2 regions of the Lysinibacillus sp. UBA6686 genome follow, and region 1 is predicted to be linked to the other one. Evidence: riboswitches for the same ligand, from Rfam matches in the RefSeq annotation. Region 1 holds a riboswitch; the other holds the start of a gene.
What was found. Region 1 has a riboswitch for cobalamin ahead of B2R82_RS20075 (ABC transporter substrate-binding protein). Riboswitches for the same ligand answer to the same signal wherever they lie in the genome.
Positions count from the first base shown of each region.

Region 2: linked by a shared signal. The riboswitch ahead of B2R82_RS12855 (ABC transporter substrate-binding protein) and the one ahead of B2R82_RS20075 (ABC transporter substrate-binding protein) in region 1 are both predicted to bind cobalamin.

Region 1 is NZ_DKJS01000075.1:39,215-46,665, forward strand. It holds gene B2R82_RS20070 (elongation factor G) at 1-1,040, opposite strand, end outside; cobalamin riboswitch at 1,286-1,472, shown strand; gene B2R82_RS20075 (ABC transporter substrate-binding protein) at 1,657-2,652, shown strand; gene B2R82_RS20080 (precorrin-3B methylase) at 2,703-3,374, shown strand; gene B2R82_RS20085 (S9 family peptidase) at 3,545-5,533, shown strand; gene B2R82_RS20090 (GNAT family N-acetyltransferase) at 5,592-6,134, opposite strand; gene B2R82_RS20095 (class I SAM-dependent rRNA methyltransferase) at 6,242-7,438, opposite strand.
Region 2 is NZ_DKJS01000047.1:1,357-8,807, reverse strand. It holds gene B2R82_RS12880 (hydroxymyristoyl-ACP dehydratase) at 1-98, opposite strand, end outside; gene B2R82_RS12875 (D-alanyl-D-alanine carboxypeptidase family protein) at 307-1,230, opposite strand; gene vanS (vancomycin resistance histidine kinase VanS) at 1,473-2,564, opposite strand; gene vanR (VanR-ABDEGLN family response regulator transcription factor) at 2,590-3,285, opposite strand; gene fabZ (3-hydroxyacyl-ACP dehydratase FabZ) at 3,462-3,887, opposite strand; cobalamin riboswitch at 4,385-4,570, shown strand; gene B2R82_RS12855 (ABC transporter substrate-binding protein) at 4,773-5,735, shown strand; gene B2R82_RS12850 (FecCD family ABC transporter permease) at 5,732-6,733, shown strand; gene B2R82_RS12845 (adenosylcobinamide amidohydrolase) at 6,730-7,451, shown strand, end outside.

The DNA of each region.
Region 1 (7,451 bases):
ACTTCCTTTATATGTTGGTCTCCCTTGTATTGTACTTTGGCCTGAAGGGTTGGCACTAACTCATAGGGCTGTGGGTTACTAGAGCTTCCAAGGATCGCACCAATATTTGCTTTACTAAGCCCTTTTACAGCAAAAATTTCGCCAGCTGTCACTTCTTGTACGGTTTCATAACGATGTCCGTTATATAACCTTATTTCCGTCACTTTTTCGGTTACATCGCCAAATGAAAATTCATCTCGAATATGTAAGGTTCCCTGTAATGCTTTGATAAAAGTTAAACGTTGATGGCCATCATGTCGAATTTTAAAGACTTCACCTTGAAATGGTGCAGCAGCATTGAAATGTGTTTCAGTAAGCAGTGGGAGCTGTGCAAGGAATTCCTGTATGCCGATATCTTTTAATGCTGAGCCAGTAAAGCACAAAAATGCCTTTTCCTGTTTAATCATCGCTTGGAGTTGGGTAAAACAGCTACCACTATCTAATGTTTCATTAAGAAAAGCATCCAAAAGATTGTCATCACGTTCAGCTAGCCATTCCATTATGTTAGAAGGAATATAATCCGAATGGAACATTTCATTTACTAATAGTACATCCTCAGAGCAATCTTTTTGAAGCTGTGCCATAACATTATCCACCGCTGCACCTTCACGATCAATTTTATTGATAAAAAAGAAGGTTGGAATGTGATACTGGCGTAATAGGTGCCAGACTGTTTCTGTATGCCCCTGTAAACCCTCAACTGCACTAATCACAATGATGGCATAATCCATAACACGAATCGCACGCTCCATCTCAGGGGAGAAGTCGACGTGTCCTGGTGTATCGATTAATGTATAGGTATCGTTGCCAATTGTCATCCGACCTTGCTCAGCAAAAATTGTGATGCCACGTTGACGCTCCAGCTCATGATTATCCAGAAATGTATCCTGATGATCCACCCGCCCACGAGCCTGAATACTTTTTGTATGAAATAATAATTGCTCTGAGAATGTTGTTTTTCCTGCATCCACATGAGCAAGGACTCCAATAGTTTTATGCATAAAATAATCCTCGTTTCTATAAATCCGTCCATTTCATTGTAACAGAATTTTGTTGAATTCAAGAAATATGAATATGTCATAATTGTGCTCCAAATCAACTGATTATGAAAAATAATTAATGTAAAATAGTTCTCGATTATGTAAGAATAGTGCTATAATATTAAAAATAATTAGAAAATGGATTTTTTTGTGAGATTGCGAATAGAAATTTCTTTTGCTAGTCTATCAATAATATTTATAACAAACAATAATACCTTTATATTGGTGCAAATGGCCTTAGTCATTTGCTTAAAAGGGAAATCGGTGCAAATCCGATGCTGTCCCGCAACTGTAAATGGGGAGTCTATACAAAATGCCACTGTATTCAACCTATGGGAAGGCGTATAGATGATGAACCTAAGCCAGGATACCTGCCAATATTATTCTTTACTTTAACCACGAGGATGGGGATAGTGAATCAGGCCAAAAGCCATTATTTCACTATGCGAACCTCTTGGAAACAAGGGGATTTTTTTATGCCCTTTATCAATTTATTACACAGTACATAACAAAAACATGATAGTAAAGAAGTCAACTGATTTCTTACTATATATTTAACATCAAAGGAGAAAAGGACATGAAGAAATGGAACAGCATGTGGCTTGTCTTTGCACTGGCATTAATGGCCATTCTAGGTGCATGCAGTGCGAAGGAAGATAAAGAATCAGCAGCACAAGGGGAGAAGGTTGAACCATCGCAAGCGGCAACGGCAGAAGTAACGATCGACAATAACGGGACAACACAGGTCTATAAAGAAGCGCCCAAAAAAGCAATTAGCTTAAACCAACATGTAACAGAAATTATGCTAGCTTTAGGCTTAGAGGATTCAATGGTTGGTACAGCTTATTTAGATGATAAAATTTATGAGCCTTTCCAAGCTGCTTACGATAAAGTACCTGTATTAGCTGACCAATATCCTACAAAGGAACAGGTTATTGATGCAGAGGCAGACTTTTTATATGGGGGATGGAAAAGCGCCTTTGGTGAAAAAGGTGTTGGTACTCCTGAAGAGCTTGAGGCATTAGGAATTCACACCTATTTACATACAGCCTCCAATATGACAAAACCAACTTTAGAGGATATTTTCATAGATATTCGTAATATCGCAAAAATATTCCGTGTCGAAGATCGTGGAGAAGCTTTGATTGATCAAATGACAAAAGATGTAGATAATATTCGTGCCAAATTGCCACAGGATGGCAAAGAGTTACCTGTTTTAGTTTTTGATAGCGGTGATAAGGAAGTCTTTACAGCAGCGCAAAACTTTATGAATGAGTTGGTAACGATTGCTGGGGGTAAAAACATTTTTGGTGATGTGGAGGCAGGTTGGACAACTGTTTCAAAAGAAGATGCAGTTGCACATAATCCAGAGGTGATAGTTGTCATTGATTATGGAGAGACATCTGCTGAGGAAAAAATTAATTTCTTAAAGAATGACCCAGCATTAAAAGAAACAGAAGCCGTGAAAAACGAACATTTTGTTATTTTACCATTATCTGCAGCATCTGAAGGTGTCCGTGCCGCAGAAGCGATTCAAATTTTGGCAAAAGGCTTTTATCCAGATAACTTTTAAAATTTGAGCTAGCATTTTGCTGGCTCCTTTTTCATAAGGAGATATCATACATGAATGCATTTAATATGAACATACCAGAGAAAACCTTTGAAAAGCTAAATCATCAGGGAGAATTTACTCGCCTTGCGGTAAGCCCTGGAATTATTAATAAGCATTATACTCCAACACAATTTCAAATAATCGCAAAGGTCGTTGGAAACACTGGTGCTATTAAATACTCTGCATCCTACAGTATATTATTATCAATTCCTACTGTTGGTCTAGGAGAAGCTATAAATGAGCTACAAAAAGCAGGACTATACGTGGCAAAGCAAGGTCCGATCGTTGCCATGAAGGCATGTGATTTCTGTGATGGCGATAAAATGGAGGCAGCCCCTATAACAGAGCAATTATATGATTCATTAGAAGGGAAGGCAGTTCCATCAAGATTACGCTTAAATGTTAATGGCTGTGCATCGGCTTGCTATAATGTTGTCTATGATGATATCGGCCTCATTTATCAAAAGGATAGCTTTGATGTTTATTTAGGAGCGGTGCCGATGGGGGCAAATGCTCAAGCGGGGACATTGTTTGCTAAACGGATTCCCGTTAACCATATTGAAAGCTATCTCCATGCAATTATTTTACTCTACAAAGAGCATGCTCGATCAAATGAACCTTTTTATAAATTTTATCGTAGAACAAAAACGGCTGACTATTGGGATATAGCGTTTGATTTCTAAAAACTAGTCTTATCAAGCATGGTGTCACTTTGTAAGAAACCTCGTCATTGTAAAATACTTCTTCACATATAAAAGATTACATAGGCTTAAAAAATTTTTTCTTTTAAGCAGGGAAAATACTTAGTGTATCGAAATAAAATGCTATGTAAGAATTCAACAAGAAGGAGCGAATAACAGTGAAACATGGGATTCAACCAGAAGATTTATATCGATTAAAATCAGTATCAAATCCACAAGTATCACCTGATGGAAAAGGAGTAGTTTATGTAGAAACTTGTATTGATGAAAAAAAGAATGACTATGTATCAAATTTATTTTATATAAATTTGACTGAAAAAAATCCTCTACAATGGACATTTGGTGATGATAAAACAAATTCACCTGTGTGGTCATCCGATGGCAGCAAAATTGCGTTTGTATCAACGAGAACTGGCAAGCCACAAATTTTTGTGCTTGCTAAAACAGGTGGAGAAGCCAAACAAGTTACGCATTGTAAAAACGGTGCCACATCACCTGTATGGTCTCCATGTGGTAAGAAAATTGCCTTCTCCGTAAAGCTTGGTAAAAATGAAGATATCTGTGATAAAGCAGAAGATGTTAAGAAAGAGGAAAAAGAACTTAAACCTCTTGAAGTTGACAACATGAAGTATAAATCAGATGCTGCTGGATTTATCGATATAGATCAATATACTCACATTGCCATTGTCGATCTTGAATCAGGGGAGCTAGAACAAGTGACGACAGGAAGCCATCATTTCCATTTGGATACATGGTCACCAAATGGAAAATATCTGGCTTATCTGGCTGATTTAACAGAGGATGTAGATTTTTCTTTCAATAATGATATTTATTTATTGGAGGTAGAAACGAAACAAACGCGCCAACTAACAGAAGGAACGGGGGTGTTCTACCAAACTTCATGGTCCCCGAACAGTCGATACATCGCTTTTCTTGGAAGTGAGAGAGAATTTGAAAACGCTACACAAGCAAAGCTATGGATTTATGATTTGGAGCAGGGTAATTTAACAGGTGTAACAAGTGATTTTGACGCTCCTGTCGGTGATTTTGTAGTTGGAGATTATCTACAAGATGTTGTGGCTCCACGTATCCAATGGATGAAGGATAGTCATAGCTTTTACTTCCAAGTGACAGATCACGGAAATACAGCCATTTATTTTGGAAATATTGCTGGAGAAATATATCCAGCGATTCATGATAATCAGTATGTCTATGGTTTTTCACTTGATTCACAAAATGATAAAGCAGTCGTTGCCATCAGCACTACAACAAATCCTGGTGATCTATTTTACGTCAATTTAAAAACTGGTGAAAAGGAACAGCTCACTAAAGTGAACGAAGAGTTTTTAAGATCAAGAATATTATCTGTTCCAGAAGCTATTGAATATGAAGGGGCAGATGGCTGGAAAGTAAACGGCTGGATAATGAAGCCCATCGGATATGAGGAGGGGGGAAAATATCCACTTATTCTTGAAATCCATGGTGGTCCGCACGCAATGTATGCCCATACCTATTTTAACGAATTTCAAATACTTGCTGCACAAGGTTTTGCGGTACTATATACGAATCCTCGCGGTAGTCACGGCTACGGTCAAAAATTTGTTGATGCAGTCCGAGGTGATTATGGTGGCAATGATTATCAAGACCTTATGGCTGCTGTTGACTATGTATTGGAACAGTATGAATTTATTGATCAAGACCGACTTGGCGTGACAGGAGGCAGCTATGGTGGCTTTATGACTAACTGGATTGTTAGCCATACAAACCGTTTTAAAGCGGCTGTTACGCAACGCTCTATCTCTAACTGGATTAGCTTTTACGGTGTAAGTGATATTGGCTATTACTTTACAGACTGGCAAATTCAAGCGGGACTAGACGATATTGAAAAGCTATGGCATCATTCTCCGCTGAAATATGTGGACTATGTACAGACACCACTGTTAATTTTACACAGTGAAAAAGACTATCGCTGCCCGATTGAACAGGCAGAGCAATTGTTTATTGCCTTAAAGCATCGTAAAAAAGAAGCAAAATTTATTCGCTTCCCTGAATCCAATCACGAACTTTCAAGAAGTGGAAAACCAATGTTAAGAATGAATAGATTGGAATATATTCGAGATTGGTTTGTCAAATACCTATAAGAATCATAGAGGGTGGTGGCTTAAGGGCTAAAAAAGCTTCTTAGGCCATCTTTCTAAATTATTGATTAATAACTCCATAAAATACTAAATCCTCGTATTTACCGTCTTTTATAATATGATCCTTTAATATTCCTTCTTGTGTCATACCAATTTTCTTCATTACTTTTCCAGAAGCAGGGTTTGATGAAAAAAATCGTGCAAATACTTTGTGCAGTTTCTTTTCTTCAAAAGCGAATTGTAGAATCGACTGCGCTGCCTCTGTCGCATAGCCTTTTCCCCAATATTGCTCACCAATCCAATAGGCAATTTCTCCTTGATTAAAACGTTTGTTATTCGATAATGCAATTGCTCCATATAATTCACCAGTTTCTTTATCAGTTACTGCAAATTCGTACGAAATATCCTCCATAAAATGATCGTAATGGCGTTCTATCCATGACAACGCATCATTCAAACTATATGGATAGGGCAAGTACAATGTACTTTTATAAATATTATAGTTATTGCAAAGCTTTGCCACCGTTTCTGCGTCAGATGCTTGAAATAATCGCAGGACTAGCCTTTCAGTTGTAATCATTAACTTTTCACGAATATACGCCATTTAATCACTCCAATTACCTATAATTTGTAAGTATATTATATAATAAACCAGAAATTTATCCGAACAAAAAGACAGAATCATAGGGAGGTGATTCTGTCTCAATGCATTTAGTCTATTTTTTTTATAAAAACAACCTTTAAGTAATTAAATTCAGGATATTCACGTGGTACACGGAAATCCTTCGGCAGGCTGTATTCCTCAACAATTTTATAGCGTGTATGCGTTTCTTTAAAGGCCTGATCAATAAAACTTTTAAACTTTTTCATACCAAAGCTTGCGTTATTGGTTGAAGCAACGATAATACCATTTTTCTCTGTGATGGCAATCGTGTCAATTAACAATTTCGGATAGTCTTTCGCTGTTGAGAACGTTCTTTCCTTTGTCCGTGCAAAGCTAGGTGGATCTAAAACAACAAGATCATATTTCAAATGATGACGCTGTGCATATTTAAAATAATTAAAAACATCCATTACTTTAATATCCTGTGATTCATAGTCTATATTATTGACGCTAAATTGCTCAATTGTTTTAGCTAAACTACGCTTTGCAACATCTACACTTGTTGTTTTTACTGCTCCACCAAGTACCGCCGCAACAGAAAATGCTCCAGTATAGGAGAACGTATTAAGCATATTCCTATGGTCTGCGTAGTGTTCACGAATCGCAAGCCTTACGTCCCGTTGATCGAGAAAAATACCTGTCATTGCGCCATCGTTTAAATGAACAGCATAGCTCATGCCATTTTCCAAAATAATGATTGGAAATTCACCAGGAGTCCCCATAACGAAATCGTCCTGCTCCATATATTGCCCTTTAAGATCAAATCGCTTTTTCTCATAAATGGCTGTAAAGTTTACTGTCTCAGCAAGTGCTTCGTATATCATATCCTTCCATAAATAGATACCCGCACTGTACCAGCTCACTAGATAGTAAGAATCGAAATAGTCAATGGTGATACCACCTATACCATCACCTTCACCATTAAAAATACGAAAGGCTGTTGTATTAGGATCATCGAAGAAGTTCTGACGATTTGCAAGTGCCTTTGTAAATTTTCTAATAAAAAAAGCTTTGTCTATTTTTTCGTTGACATCTGTTGTTAGCATCCAACCAATGCCTTTATTTTGGATGCCATAGTAACCTATGCCAAGAAAGCGTTGGTGGCTGTCCAGTAGTCTTAATAGGGCACCTTCTTCTTTAGGAAGCTGACTAGCGTCAACAGCATCCTTTGAAATAAGAGGATAGCCTTTTTTTAATTGATCAGCAAAGGGTTTTTTAATTTGTAAAGCAATCGTATGTGTCATGTTGTCATCCTTT
Region 2 (7,451 bases), on a different contig from region 1:
TTAGTCACTAATTGATCGCAAAAATCTTTATTTAAAGCTTTCTCAGGTACAAATAATTCTTCTTTATTTTCTAATATATTCGTGCTGGGATGCTTCAAAACCCCCTCATCCTCTCATCGTGTTCTACCTGTTTTAATAATCGAATAGAGATTATTTATAGTCAGATCAATAGTTCGCTCAAATGTTCAGACACTTAAATTATATGAGGGATTGTCTATTGTATGCTATTTTCGACAAAATACCACTAATATTTTGTATAAATTCAATTAAAACCAGGACTACCTAAGTACCTGGTTCGATTTATGTTTAATATAATTTTTGATAAACAGCTAATGCGTCTGTAATATTGAACTGCTCTGAACGTGGATCACCTTCTGCACCAACCGTTACGAGCAAATATTCCTCCCCATTGATGGATGCTAGGCTTGCGAGGCAGAGACCAGCTTGCTCTGTATAACCTGTTTTTCCTCCAATAATCTTACCTTTCGTTACCTGATTGGTGTTTAAATAATTAAACAGCCTGCTTGTTAAAGTAATTCCTTCTGGATGGCGATTCGTTGATTTTATCGAATATCTTTCAGCTGTATAAACTTCCCTGAATATTGGATTTACGAGAGCAGACTGTAAGAGAATTGAAAGATCTTTCACCGTTGTATAATGGTCTGGGTGATGTAGCCCAGTAGCATTCATAAAGTGACTATTCGTCATTCCAAGCTGTTGAGCCTTTTCATTCATTAGCTGGGCAAACCCACTTTCTGAACCAGCAATAGATTCAGCTAAGCCAATAGATGCTTCAGCTCCTGATGGCAGCATCGCACCATAAAGCAAATCCTCTGCAGTTACTTCCTCATTAGGGAGAAAACCTGCCATAGAAGCATTTTCTTCGTATAAGTTGGTAAAAACACGGTTTTTAAGAATAATCTTTTCGTTTAAATCGGGTATATTTTCAAGTGCGACAAGGACAGTCATCAACTTCGTTAAAGAAGCTGGATATATGATTTCCTCACTATTTTTATCCAATAAAATAGTATGATCTTCTAAGCTCACTAATATGGCATTAGAGCTATATAAATCTATATTGAACATATCGTCACTTTTCTGTGGCATCTCTAGCTGAGGTGATTTAAATGGATCAAGGTTTGGCTGAAGTGGATGATCTTTGACAACCACAAAATAAATAAACACTAATAATAGTATAAGAAATATGCTAAAGAATCCCTTTCTTTTCAACAAAAACAACTCCTTCTTTTTATACCTGTTTCCCAATTAGAGACCTATTGCAAGATGTCAAAAAAAGCTAGAAGATCAACAGGATATCTCACTCACCAAGTACTTTCACAGGAAGTGAAGATTTTTGTGTATGTTCCTCAATCTAGTGAGGTTGAGGAAATTACCTCACTGACTGTAGTTTTATTGAAACATAAAAGAAAGAGCTCTTTTTTAATAATCTATTATAGAATTCTTAAGGTTTCTTAAGAAAATGATGGTAGGCTAACAGTAAACACTGTTTTTTCATCTGTGCTAATGGCAGATATTGTTCCTCCATGTGCTTGTACAATCTCATTGGCAATAGCAAGTCCCAAACCCGCTCCACCCGTTTGTGTAGACCTTGACGAGTCTAAACGATAAAACTTTTCAAAAATCATGGTTAATTTTTGAGGGGGAATGGCCTTTCCCTTGTTTGTAAATGAAATATGAATCTGGTCATTTTGTTTTTCTGCATGAATGTTAATAATGCTGTTCTCATCGCTATATGCTATCGCATTTTTAAAAATATTATTAAACACCCTAGCTAATTTATTGGCGTCAGCCAAAACCTTTATATCTTCCTTCACATCTACAATTGCTTGCTGCCCTTTAGGTGCCAATAATGGATAAAATTCATCTGCCAATTGCATCAACATATAATTTAAATTTATGGCTTCTTTATCTAATATAATGGATTGTAAATTAAATCTCGTAATTTCAAAAAACTCATTAATCAATTGTTCTAGCCTGTAGGATTTATCTAATGTAACCTTTACATATTTTTCTTTTTGCTCTAACGGCATATCCTTTGCCTCATCCAGCAAGCTAAGGTATCCCATAATCGATGTCAGTGGTGTCTTAATATCATGTGCCAAATATACCACAAGGTCGTTTTTTCGTTGTTCAGCCTCTTGTGCATCCTTTGCACGTTTTTCTAATGTATTTTTCACAACATTTAATTTCTTTTCCATAAATTCAAGCTCAGCTGGCAGTTGAATATCTTTATCAGATTCTGCTAAAAGGCTGTTGACACCTAAAGAAATATGATGAAAATACTTTGTAAAGCGTGAAAGAGCAAAATAAAAGATTACTAATAATAAAAGTATTAATCCAGTTGTTAACCAAAGCTGCTTATTTTGCTGAAATATAATCGAATAGGCTTTCTGAGCAGCATAAAAATCAAGTTGAAGAACATTTTCACAAAAATGAATAAACGCATCAGCGAATGGAGCCTGTAAAACACCATCAATCAATAGAGAGCTAATCCAATACCCACTTATTAATGCAAGGACGAGGATAAGAAGTATTTGAAGCATTATTTTCCTTTTTAGTTTTCCGAAATCATTTTTCAATGGTGTACCCCACTCCCCAAACAGTTTTTATAAATTTTGGGTTTTCTGCAGAATCATTCATTTTTTCTCGTAAATGTCTGATATGGACCATTACCGTATTATTACTGCTAAAATATTTTTCTCCCCAGACTTTTTGAAATAGTTCCTCGGAAGAAACGACACGTCCCCTATTGATACATAAAAACCATAGGATTGAAAATTCTGTAGGTGTAAGTGACAATTGTTTTTCATGCAACATACATTTCCGTGTGTTTTGATCTAATAAAAGCCCAGAAAAATCAATAATCATATCATTCTGCAAAGCTTCCTGCTGGTTGTACCTTGTAAATCTCCTGATTTGAGCCTTCACTCGAGCTATTAGCTCCAATGGTCGAAATGGCTTCGTGATATAATCATCAGCCCCTAAAGTTAGACCTGTTATTTTATCAATTTCCTCATCCTTGGCTGTTAGCATAATCACTGGAAAATGATAATATTCTCTAATTCTTCTGCAAATTTCAAAGCCATCTATGTCAGGCATCATCACATCTAGAATAGCGAGATCTAATTTTTTTGTCTGAATACAAGTTAGTGCCTCCTTGGCATCATAAAATGTAAAGACATTAAAGCCTTCATTTTTTAAATAAAGCTCTATTAAGTCGGCAATTTCCTTTTCGTCATCTATGACAAGAATATTAATTGTTATTTTCATCTCCCCCTTAAAGTTGCGAACATTGCTTTTAATGTAACAATCATAATACCATTCCGGTAATCAAGCTGCCATGTAAAGCCTGAGATTTAAGAAATTCTAAAGAATTTACGCAGCAAAAAACCACTTCTCTAAATAGACGAAGCGGTTTCAAATGTATTTTGTTTTTTTCATTAGCTACCAAAGGCAAAAATAAGCTCTGTTTCACACACTAACTCTCCATCAACAGTAGCTATTCCACGCCCTTTTCCAATAGCCCCTTTTAAGCGTGTAATTTCTACCTCAAGACGAAGCTGGTCACCCGGTTTTACTTGTTTCTTAAAACGACATTGATCAATACCAGCTAGTAACCCGAGTCTCCCTTCATTTCCTTCCTTTGTAAGCATAATAATGGCACTAACTTGTGCTAATGCTTCCACAATTAGGACTCCTGGCATTACAGGATAATTAGGAAAATGCCCATTAAAAAACTCTTCATTTATCGTAACATTCTTAATCGCTACTGCTCTCTTACCTTCTTCTAACTCCAAAACACGATCCACTAAAAGAAAGGGATAGCGATGTCTAATAGCTGCTTGTATTTGCTGAATGTCCAGCATATTAACACCTCCAACTGAATTATCATCTAATTCTATCACTAATTATTAATAGTTGGTACTATTTTAAAATTTAAAGATAAAAAAATCACACTCCAAAAAAATGTGATTTTAGATAAACTTAATTTATGTACCCGATGATTGACCAAAACCATCTCCTAATTTAATGGAATGCAACTGTCCGCTAGTTGCCCAATTGTCACGCTCATATTCCTCAAATATAACTGTTACCCATTCTTCTTTAACATTTAACTTCTTTCAACATAGTCTACCACCCTTTATAGGTAGTGAGATGAATGCGAATTTAAGCTACTTTTCAGAGGGTGTCCTAACACCCGCTGAAAGAAGTTAAAGCCTCCGGCGGATGTCACGGAATCGAAAAGGAGTTCTTTGTGTAAGCACAAAGCCGATTCCGAACGCAATTATGCCGAAGCATAATTGATTAAAGGAGAAGTCGTCTAGATGGTAGGCGACTTTTTTTGTTTTCATGTATAATAAAATCAACTGAATATTATAAAGGTTCTTTACTTACTGTAAAGTGAAAAGGGAAATCGGTGATATTCCGATGCGGTCCCGCCACTGTATGTGCTAGTTTTTTCAATGTACGCCACTGAAAGTTTTTCGGGAAGGCTTGAAAAATTGTATGGAGCACGAGCCAGGAGACCTGCCTTTATAGAGACACGTTACAACCTACGAGGATAGGGTGGTGGATTTTGCGTATTTTTGTGCATTATTACCCCTCATTTTGGATGAGGGGTATTTGTTTTGTATGGAAGATGTCGATAAATTTGAAAAAATGGGCGATAAATTTATAAAGTCCATCGATTACTAATCTATCAGCAAAATAATTTGGAAAAATTTACGCATTTATATACTAGGAGGATTCATATGAAGAAATTTTGGAAATTAGGACTTTCCGCATTTTTAGCAATTGGCTTACTTACTGCTTGTGGAGAAGGAGCAAAAAATGAAAAGCCAGCATCTTCTGAGCAGCAAGAAACAACACAAGTAGACAAAGCAACATTCCCTATGACGATAACAGATGCTGTTGGCAAGGAGATTACGCTGGAGTCACCTCCGGAAAAAATAGTTTCTCTTATTCCAAGTAATACAGAGATTTTATTTGCTCTTGGCTTAAACAATGAAATTGTGGGTGTTACCGATAATGATGATTATCCTGCAGAGGCAACTGAAAAACAAAAAGTTGGTGGTATGGAATATAATATTGAGCAAATTATTGCCTTACAACCAGATATCGTGTTTGCTCATGCTTCGAGTATGACATTTTCTGCAGGGGCCATTGAACAGCTTGAATCTGCCGGTTTAAAGGTTTTTGTGGTAACAAATGCGAAGGACTTTAATGAAATTTACACAACAATTGAACAGCTAGGTCGTGCAACTGGGAAATTACCTGAGGCCAAGAAAATAATTAAAGATATGAAGACAAAAGTGGAAGAGGTTCTAGCAAAAATTAAGGATGTGAAGCCAAAGAAAGTTTTTGTAGAAGCATCTGATGAGCCACATATATTTACAGCTGGTAAAGATACATTTATGAATGAAATGTTAAATATGATTCATGCCGAAAATGTTGCAGCAGATACAGCAGATTGGTATGAAATCAGTTCCGAACAAATTATTGCAAAAAATCCAGATGTCATCGTGGTGACATATCATTATGTACCTGATATTTTAACAAAGCTACCACAGCGTGCTGGCTTTGACACAATTAATGCAGTAAAAAATAAAGCCATTGTTCAGGTAGATGAGAATACAACAAGTCGTCAAGGACCACGTTTAGGAGAGGGTCTTGAAGAGTTAGCGAAAGCGATCTACCCAGAGGCGTTTAAGTGAGTAAAATAGTCACAGCCTATGTAACAGCGATTACGCTTCTTATCATTGGCATCTGGTGTGGCGTAGCTATAGGCTCTGTTCATATTCCGCTAGAAGTATTGTGGAATAAAGCAGCTGATGAAACGGCTGCCAATATTTTTTGGAAAATACGTCTGCCGCGAGTTCTCCTAGCAGGGCTTGTGGGAGCTTCACTGGCCATTGCAGGAGCTGCCTTTCAGGGCCTGCTAAAAAATCCTTTAGCAGATCCCTATACATTAGGTGTTTCTTCTGGTGCATCAGTTGGTGCAGTAATGACGATATTCTTTGGTCTTTCAATTCCAGTAGTTGGTCTCTATACATTGCCAACCTTTAGTATGCTTGGGGCAATATTAACAATGGTAGCAGTCATGAGCTTTGCAAGAGTAGTAGATCGTTCTCTGAAAATGGAAACGTTAATTTTAACAGGAGTCATCTTTAGTTCATTTTTAGGCTCACTTATTTCTCTAATGATTGCTCTATCAGGCGAGGAGCTGCGGCAAGTGATGGGGTGGCTACTTGGTTCTGTATCAATGCGAGGCTGGCCTTTTGTGCAAATGATTATCCCATTTGTTGTTGTAGGTTCATTGATGCTATGGACACAAAGAAGGGAATTAAATGTGCTGTTATATGGGGAGGAACGAGCAAAACACTTAGGTGTTAATGTGAAACGAAGTAAGTATTTAATTTTAGTAGGTGGATCCATGCTGACAGGAGCAGCAGTGGCTGTTTCGGGAACAATTGGATTCGTTGGATTAGTCGTACCGCATATGACAAGGATGATTTGGGGCTCAGACCACCGTCATTTATTACCATTGTCCTTTTTAAATGGTGCGACATTACTTATTATATGTGATTTAATTGCACGAACAATTATTATGCCGAGGGAGCTACCAATTGGTGTTATTACTGCATTTATTGGGGCACCTGTCTTTTCCTATATTTTTTATAAGCAGCGCAGAGGTAAGGGGGTACGGGCATGATCGTTGTTGAACATCTATCAGGTGGCTATGATGGCATACCAATCGTCAAAGATATTAGTTTTTCAGTAAAAAAGGGGAAAATATTAGGGATATTAGGTCCAAATGGTAGCGGAAAATCCACACTATTAAAAGTGATTAGTGGCATATTACCAGCAACGGCAGGTACTATAAAAGTAGATGGCAAAAATATTAGTTCTTACAATGCTCGTGCTTTGGCAAAAAAAATGGCCGTTCTTCCACAATTACATGCGAATGCCTTTTCAAACAGTGTGCGAGACGCAGTATCTCTTGGACGCTATCCACATCAATCGGGTTTTTTCTCCAGCTGGTCAGATTTCGATGAACAAGCAGTCCAACACGCAATGGCCCAAACAGATGTGACACGCTACGAGCAGACACCCATGGAATTCTTATCAGGTGGTGAGCAGCAACGAGTTTTTGTTGCCCAGGCTTTAGCGCAGACAGCAGAAATATTATTGCTGGATGAACCGACCAATCATTTAGATATTGCACATCAGCGGCAAATTTTAGATATGGTGCGGAAAGAAGCAATTGAATGCGGATTAACCATTATTATGGTGTTACATGATATGAATTTAGCTTCTCTTTATTGTGACGAATTATTATTAATGGAATCAGGGCAAATGCGTGCATTTGGGGTACCCCATGAAGTATTGATGGCTTCACAAATTGAAGAGGTCTATCAGGCAAGGGTAGC